DNA from 2 places in the Tigheibacillus halophilus genome. Region 1 is predicted to be linked to the other one. Evidence: a T-box and tRNA genes for the amino acid it is inferred to sense, from the RefSeq annotation. Region 1 holds a T-box; the other holds one or more tRNA genes.
What was found. The T-box of region 1 lies ahead of proS (proline--tRNA ligase). A T-box ahead of a tRNA ligase gene usually reads a tRNA of that ligase, here a tRNA-Pro.
Positions count from the first base shown of each region.

Region 2: it has a tRNA-Pro gene. The T-box ahead of proS (proline--tRNA ligase) is inferred to sense a tRNA for this amino acid. The anticodon was not compared.

Region 1 covers NZ_JBHUIZ010000012.1:351,750-356,018, reverse strand. The annotation lists gene proS (proline--tRNA ligase) at 125-1,564, opposite strand; T-box leader at 1,655-1,889, opposite strand; gene ACFSMW_RS12885 (S66 family peptidase) at 2,035-3,066, opposite strand; gene ACFSMW_RS12880 (NUDIX hydrolase) at 3,380-3,994, shown strand; gene ACFSMW_RS12875 (cysteine hydrolase family protein) at 4,210-4,269, opposite strand, start outside.
Region 2 covers NZ_JBHUIZ010000003.1:387,129-391,397, reverse strand. The annotation lists gene kynA (tryptophan 2,3-dioxygenase) at 1-161, opposite strand, end outside; gene kynU (kynureninase) at 214-1,491, opposite strand; gene ACFSMW_RS02480 (hypothetical protein) at 1,719-1,877, opposite strand; tRNA gene ACFSMW_RS02475 (tRNA-Ala) at 2,011-2,083, opposite strand; tRNA gene ACFSMW_RS02470 (tRNA-Pro) at 2,108-2,184, opposite strand; tRNA gene ACFSMW_RS02465 (tRNA-Gly) at 2,191-2,262, opposite strand; gene ACFSMW_RS02460 (C1 family peptidase) at 2,487-3,824, opposite strand; gene ACFSMW_RS02455 (hypothetical protein) at 4,103-4,269, shown strand, end outside.

The DNA of each region.
Region 1 (4,269 bases):
ACGTTTCTCCTCCCGAAAGATAAAAAAAGAAATGCGGACATGGTATACATATCCGCATTTCAACTTACTGAAAACTGATGTATTTGGAAAACTTTTTCGATACATGAAGATATACGGACATAGCCTAATATGCTTTCGCCCAGTAAACAAGTTCTTTCGCTTTTTTTCCACAGCAGACGCATGAGTCGCTGACTTCTTCTTGCTCAAAAGGAATACATCTGGAAGTTGCTTGGCAATCTTCCTTGATTTTTTCTTCACAAGCTTGATCTCCACACCACATTGCTTTGATAAAGCCACCCTTTTCATCTAGCACTTTCTGGAATTCTTCCAAATTTTTCGCTACAGTGGTCATTTCCTCGCGGTGAACCAACGCTTTATCAAACAAGTTCTGTTGAATTTCTTCCAACAGTTTCGGCAGGCGTGTGTGCAAATCTGTCAGGGCTACAAATTCCTTTTCACCTGTATCACGACGAGCAAGCACTACCTGTTCTTTCTCCATATCTTTCGGACCCATTTCAATACGGACAGGGATCCCTTTCATCTCATATTCATTGAATTTCCAGCCTGGCATCTTGTCACTGGCGTCGATGTCTACACGTATCAAGTCTTTCAATTGATCACGCAACTCGTATGCCTTATCAAGAACCCCTTCTTTATGCTGAGCAATCGGAACGATCATTGCCTGTATTGGTGCGATTTTCGGCGGTACAACCAATCCACGATTATCTCCATGCATCATGATCAACCCGCCAATGATTCTTGTAGACATTCCCCAGGAAGTCGTATGAACCAATTTCGTTTCGCCGTCCTTATCGGAATAATTGATATTGAAGGCATCTGCAAATCCCGTTCCCAGATAATGCGACGTTCCGGACTGCAATGCTTTGCCGTCATGCATCAAACTTTCAATCGTCAGCGTATAATCTGCTCCCGCAAATTTTTCCTTCTCTGTTTTGCGACCCTTTATAAGTGGGATAGCGAGGTACTTTTCACATATTTCCGCATAGATTTCCAGCATGCGTTTTGTCTCTTCTTCGGCGTCCTGTTGGTCTGCATGACATGTATGTCCCTCTTGCCAAAGGAATTCTGATGTGCGCAGGAACGGACGAGTAGTTTTTTCCCAGCGAACCACGTTAGCCCACTGATTGTATAACATGGGCAAATCACGATAGGAATGGATATTTTTAGCGTAGTATTCGCCGAATAACACTTCTGACGTAGGACGTACTACTAGACGTTCTGCCAACTCTTCATCTCCGCCGTGGGTCACCCAAGCCACTTCCGGTGCAAATCCTTCAATATGATCTTTTTCTTTTTGCAGCAGGCTTTCTGGAATGAACAAAGGGAAATATACATTTTGATGGCCTGTTTCTTTAAAACGTCTATCCAATTCATTCTTGATATTTTCCCAAATTGCAAAACCATACGGCTTGATGATCATGGTTCCGCGTACAGCACCATAATCAACCATTTGTGCCTGCTTCACCACATCTGTATACCACTGCGCAAAATCATCCTCCATGGCTGTGATTTTCTCCACGAAATCCTTATTCTTCTTACCCAATCTGAACACCTCTTTTATTTTGATAGGGATTTCCCTCCAAGTACCAGGTTCTGTCCTTCAATCCGCGAACACAAAAAAACCTCCATCCGTATAAGGGACCGAGGATTGGTGGTACCACCCTTGTTTGCCAATGCGAAAACTGCGTTGACACACTTCATTTGATAACGGACAGACCCGCGCTTTTTGTTGATCCAGCCTAAAAGGAGAAATCAACAAAAAGCGAACTCGAAGGCAGGTTCCCATCCCTGTCTTTGGAAAGTTGCACCTACCCTTTCCTCTCTGTAAAAGACTGCAGAACGGTACTAATCCTTTTCATCGTTTCAATTATTAACTCAACTATATGACGTAAGTATATGAAAAGTCAAGCGTGTGAGGATTTAAACTTATTTTATGTTTCTTTTACACATAGAAAGTAGGCTTTCACATATCACAAGCTATTTGTCACAGCATCTAAAATCCTGATTTTTCCCTCATTCTGTACCGCTTTCCAAAATCGCAAAAGATTTCTTATCACAATCAATTTCAGCCAACGCACCATAGGGCAAAATGAATTTCGGCTCGGTATGGCCAAAATTCATGTTGTAAAGAACTGGCAAATCCTCCACTCCATATTCTTTCATCACTTGCTGTATTTCATGCTTATATTCATCATAATAAGCCTCATCCTGTGGCTTACCAAAAATCATGCCGCTCGCTTTTTGTAAAATTCCTTGCGCAGCATAATTTCTCAGCCAATACCTAATAGAATCGGGATGCGGCTTTTCTTCCGATGTTTCAAAGAAAATAATGCAGCCTTCCCAATACTTTTCATCGGGCCACAGTACCGTTCCTTTCACAAATTCAAGCACAGACATACAACCACCAATCAAGCTTCCCTTCACAACCCCTGACCCCTGCAGTACTTCATAACCGCCATTTGGCTGCATCGTCCGCCGTTTGTACCTGTTTTCTTCCAACCACTCCAAACGTTCACTTGTCCAATTCGCTGCGGACTGAATATCTCCAATCACTTTGTTGGAAAAAAGTGTCCGCTTTACCATATCAATCGTATACGGATCCATCGCCACATTCTCTGCAAAATCTGTTAAAATAGCTGGACCATAAAACGAAGATATACCTGCTTTGTGACAAAATAGGTGGGAAACAGTCACATCGGAATATCCCATGAAGACTTTCGGATTTTCACGGATCACATCAAAATCAATATGCGGCAGCAAGCGGATGCTGTCCTCCCCGCCAATATTGGCGATAATTCCTTTTATACGTTCATCCCTGAAGGCCATCATCAAGTCTTCAGCCCGGGCTTTAGGATTCTGGTAAAGATACTCCTCACCCTTTAAGCTGTTTGGCATCGGAACAACTTCCAGTCCAAAAATTTCTTCCAATCGTTTTACACCCTGTTCATAACGCCATCTGATTTGCGGCTCCCCTGCCCCTCCCCAAGAAGGGCTTATTGTCGCTACACGGTCTCCTTGGAGCAGTTTCTTAGGTTTGATAAGCATGGCAGTCACACCCTTCCCCCAATTTATTAACCTATTCCTGGCAATATCTTTCCAGAACTTTTTAACTATCTAAAAATCACTTTTACATATTACCTATACCCTATAAATATTCATGAGATCAAAGAACATGTTTTTTCAATGGTCACTTCCATTACAACCTTCCGCTTTCCATGCTGCTTTTGCTTCGCAGCAATACACATCTTTTTTTATATTATATGATGTACCAATACGCTACAAATCACAAAAGTTTTCCTTGGTCTTTTCCACCTGAAAACCGATATACTAGATTATAGAATCATATGGAGGGGATTATTTGAAAGCCGCGCAAATACTAGATAAGATCAGTAACCGCAAACCTGCCATGATGGGCTATGATGCATTTAAGAAATCTGCTATTCTTTTACCGCTTTTGGATATAGATGGTGAGACCCATATATTATTTGAAGTTAGATCGATGTCATTGAGAAGCCAGCCCGGAGACATATGCTTGCCTGGCGGCCGAATGGATCAAACCGATGAATCAGCTCAATATTGTGCAATACGAGAAACCACAGAGGAGCTTGGTATCAGTTGGCTGGATATCGAAAATCTCCAGCCACTGGACTATATCGTTTCTGATTTCGGACGGGTTATCTATCCCTTTGCCGGTGTGATCAAGCATCCGGAAAGAATAGCACCGAATCCATCTGAAGTCGGTGAAACCTTTACGGTACCATTGCAATTTTTCCTGAACAATGAACCTTTAAAGCACCTTGTCAAACTGCAGGCGCTTCCAGAGGAGGATTTCCCCTACGATTTAATCGTTGGCGGGAAAGATTATAACTGGCAGGTTCGACATATAGAAGAACTCTTCTACCAATATGAAGATCGGACCATTTGGGGATTGACAGCGAAGATTTTGCATCATTTTGTAACACTGGTTAAGTAGTATTGTCACAACCTAATACCCGGCATTTTAAAAAGGCTTGGAACAAGACAGTATATACCATATCAATAGAAACTAAAGAATTCTATTGATAGCTGATAGCTGCATTCCAAGCTTTTTTACACAATGCAATAGAGGTACGTTTTTTTTGCAACATCAATATAACAAAAATGGCATTATCCACCGCCTGAAATCGGCTTGTTTATCATATCTGTCATTTATATCATTTCAGCCCCAAGTATATGTTTAAAATGTCCTAAGGCCCATTCGTGACCAGC
Region 2 (4,269 bases), on a different contig from region 1:
ATGAACATCATTTCATCATGATGTCCGGACAGACGATGCTGGCTGGAAAGTATCTGGTCCAGATGCAGATATTCACTATACGTCATATTTTCACGGAAATCTGTGTATACGCCCTTTTCGGCTTGTATTTTTTGATATATCCCTGTGGTTGATTCAGACAATGCGTATCACCCTCTCCTTTGTAAGCGAACTCATTGTTGCTGTTCCTAAAAATCAAGCGATTACATCACGCGTATTGGCAAATTGTTTATATTGTTTTTCCATCATGATATTTTTCAAGATACGTACGGTTTGCCAAACTTCCGAAAATGTATTATACAATGCAACCGGTGCAAGACGGATGCCATCCGGCGCCCGAAAATCAGGTATCACACCATTTTCTTTTAAAGCTTTACAAATCCTGGCAGCTTCCTTATGACGCAATAATATATGTCCTCCCCTTTTTTCGTGGTTCCGGGGGCTTCCTACCGAGAAATCAAACATTTGCAGTTCAGCGTCAACCAGCATCATCATATAATCAGTCAGCTGCAATGATTTTTGCCGTATATGATTGATGCCGGCATCCTCGAATATTTCCAGGGACCCTATTAATGGAGCAGCACTTAACATATGCGGCGTCCCTACCTGGAAAGCACTAGAATCAACAGCCGGATGCATATCAAGCGTCAAATCGAATTGTTTCTCCTTCGCAGATCCGAACCACCCTGCAAGTCCCGGCTTTTTTAAAAAGTGTTTTTGATTGATATAAAGGCCGGCAACTGACCCGGGACCTCCATTTAAATGCTTATATGTACACCAAAAGGCAAAATCGACATTCCACTCACTGAGTGCATGTGGAATGGCACCAATAGAATGGCATAAATCGAATCCAATCATTATGCCACGGTGATGCGCTTCTTTCGTCAGTCTTTTCATATCCAGTATTTGTCCGCTGCGATACAGGACACTTGGCAAAACGATAAACGCCACCTCTTCCGTCATGGCTGCGATGATATCTTCTTCATTCAACGTTTGTCCATCGCTGCTTTTCACTTGGATGAGATGATGCTTGGGATCGTTTCCGTGAAGTTCCAATTGACTTTTCAGTGCGTACAGATCCGTCGGGAAATTCAATTCATCTGCCAGTATTTTTGTTTTATTACCAGCTGGTTGATAAAGGGTTGCGGTAAGCTGATGAAGATTGGCAGTTGTCGAGCCAGTAATGATCACTTCATTGGAATTAGCACCAATTAAAGGGGCGCTTTTCTGCCCTAACTTTTCTGAAAGATAAAACCAAGGATTTTCCCCTTTCACCCAGCCGTCAATACCATTTGTCTTCCAGGAGTTCAATATGTCCAGTAACGCTTTTTCAGACCTTTTCGACAGCAATCCAAGCGAATTGCCATCAAAATAGATTTTATCTGGCTGTACGTAAAACTCGTCACGAAATTGCTGCAGGCTGTCTTGTGCATCGAGTTCAGCCGCGTACGTCTGCGAAACATCTTTTCTCATGTGCATAGCGGCCCTCCTATTCTCAAATCTAAATAATGTTAATTGACTGAATTTATTATAATTATTATTATATCTCTTGTCAAAGAATCTTCTTCGTTCAGAGGCAATTCTGCCTTTCTGCACATAAAAAAGCCCATCTAAGATGAGCCCCAACGATAATCTAATGTAACTTTCCTCCACAATAGAACTATCTATTAATTCAATTTGTGAACGCACTGTTTCGTACATTATCTGCCATTTCTCTTATTCTTTTTGTTATTGATATTGAGGAACTCCGTATCCTCGGCGATTTCCACATCATCTTTTCCTTTTGGTGACGTATCGTATTTTTTTACGTTTCTCTGGTTTCCCTTATCCTTGTCGCGATGCCTATTTGCTTCAGACATGATGACACCTCTTCTTTCGAATTAATTTCAAGATTATTTTAACCCGAAAGGATCAATCCATACATAAAATATTCAGCTGTAAGTACAGTTCCCAGACAGAAAAAGGGAGACAAAAATTGCCTCCCTGTTTGGATGGAGCCTAGCGGGATCGAACCGCTGACCTCCTGCGTGCAAAGCAGGCGCTCTCCCAGCTGAGCTAAGGCCCCGTTGTTATATAAATGTTATGGTTATGGTCGGGAAGACAGGATTTGAACCTGCGGCCTCCACGTCCCGAACGTGGCGCTCTACCAAGCTGAGCCACTTCCCGATATAAAGCGGAAGACGGGACTCGAACCCGCGACCCCCACCTTGGGAAGGTGGTGTTCTACCACTAAACTACTTCCGCAATGTTGCAGCAAGCGTCTTGCAAAATTTATGATAATCCTGTGCAGAAAGGATGTCAAACAGATTGCTTAGACATATACCGCAATAAGGTAACCTTCCACTCTCTCGCCGATTCTGCGAACTGCTTGGCTGTTACCTTAACTGACAAGCCTTGAGACAGTTCAAATAACAACTCCGTCAGCTAGTATGTTTTCACAAAAGCTAACGGAGTCCTATTGAAATTCCTTATACCATCAATGCCAGTGAACCCATTGGATCCCATGGTTTCAAAGCAACTGGCTCTTGTTCCCAGGCTTTTTTCAATTCTTCGGAAAGGTATTTCTTGTGAATAACTACTTGGTACGTGTATTCATTCATCCAATCTTCACTCATGACAAAATATCCCTTATCCCCAACTTTTTCTCCCCAACTGTTTTCTACCTTCCAGCGGTTTGGTTTATCATCAACAAGATTCACACCAGTAAGTACCATCGCATGCGTCAGCATGCCATCGTGGTAATCCAGTCGCTCCGCTTTTGACATCCGCGCAGCGAATCCCAATGCCTTTTCATAGTCGAAAATTGCTGTATCCATAATACCTTCTTTTCGTTCAGAATCTTGCCCCACATCGCAGCCAAACCAAACACTTTCATTTTCCTGGAGTTGCTGAACCGCGAGATTTTTCAATGTGTCCATGTCCACATTTAAGTATTTGACCGGTGTTCCCCCAACAACATTTCCAAGATGCCTCACCGTATAGGTCTTGCCAAATGGTTTATTTTCAGTAGGCGCATTAATGATACTCACATAATCATGCAGGTCGACACCTACATACTTCATATAAAACGTTTGTGGTGTAAGATCCTGTTCGCGATGAAATCTCCCTTCATCATCTTTGTATTCAAAATCAAATACTTTCGGTGGTTCACCTAATGTATAAACCAACAACCTGTAAACATCTGAAAGCATCTCTGACTTCTCTTGCAGCAAAGCCTCATTTTTCCCGTCTTCATGTAATTGACGGAGTTTGATTGCATCCTTACGCAATTTTGCATTCAGCAGCTGATTCAGCTGTCCTGATTTTCTGCTGTGGAATGTTTCTGGCATCACTTGTTTCGGTACCACACCATATTTTTCAATCAGTGACACTAACATATCCCATTGCCCGCCATCTTGCTGCGGAGTTTCCAGCAGCCACGAAACTAATCTGCCCTCCAATGGTTCGGCAGCAGTTTCCAATATATTTTCATAGAAATAATTCGCCTTTTCGAATTTGTCCCAGAAATTCACGTAGTTCTGCGAGAGTTCAAAATCCTTCAGTTGAAAAGCACTGCTTAATTTATGCGTAAATGTATTCAGCGCGGCAAACATCCAGCAGCGGCCGCTTTGTTCTTGATTAGATACTTTACCTGTATCGATTTCATTGGAAAATACATGGTTCATAGCAACAGATGAAGCTGCATTCTGTGTTGTCGCTTGCAAACCATTCTTCCTTATAGCATGGGCAATGACATCATTTTCCGGCTTCTCATGAACTGCTTGTGAAAAATTGTTGACCATATCTTCTGAAATTTCTTTATGCATCATGTTCGATTTCCCCCTAGGCACTTTTTATTTATTGTATGCCTCTTTACTGTGAAATACAAAGAAGCCATCTTGAAATTTATAATTTTATATCGGCGGCCGCCAGTTTTACCAGGCGACAAAACAGGATTGTAATTTGGATATGAACCGCCCACCAGCTTGTATTGGAAACGAGATGCAAAAGTTCGTGAATCGACACATTTTCTTTTCATGCACCTCGATTATTCTTGTATAATTGATGGCAATAGAAAAATATTTAACTGAAGGAGCCAAAAAAATTGAAGAAAATCTTAGCTGCATTCATCACAGCAGCACTCGTATTCGGCCCAATTGGAGCCTCCATTTTCCAAGACCAAACTACACATGTGGATGCAAGGGGCTATAAATCAGGCAAAAGAGGTTTTAATTACAATAACAATTTCAACAAAAATAATAATGGTTCATT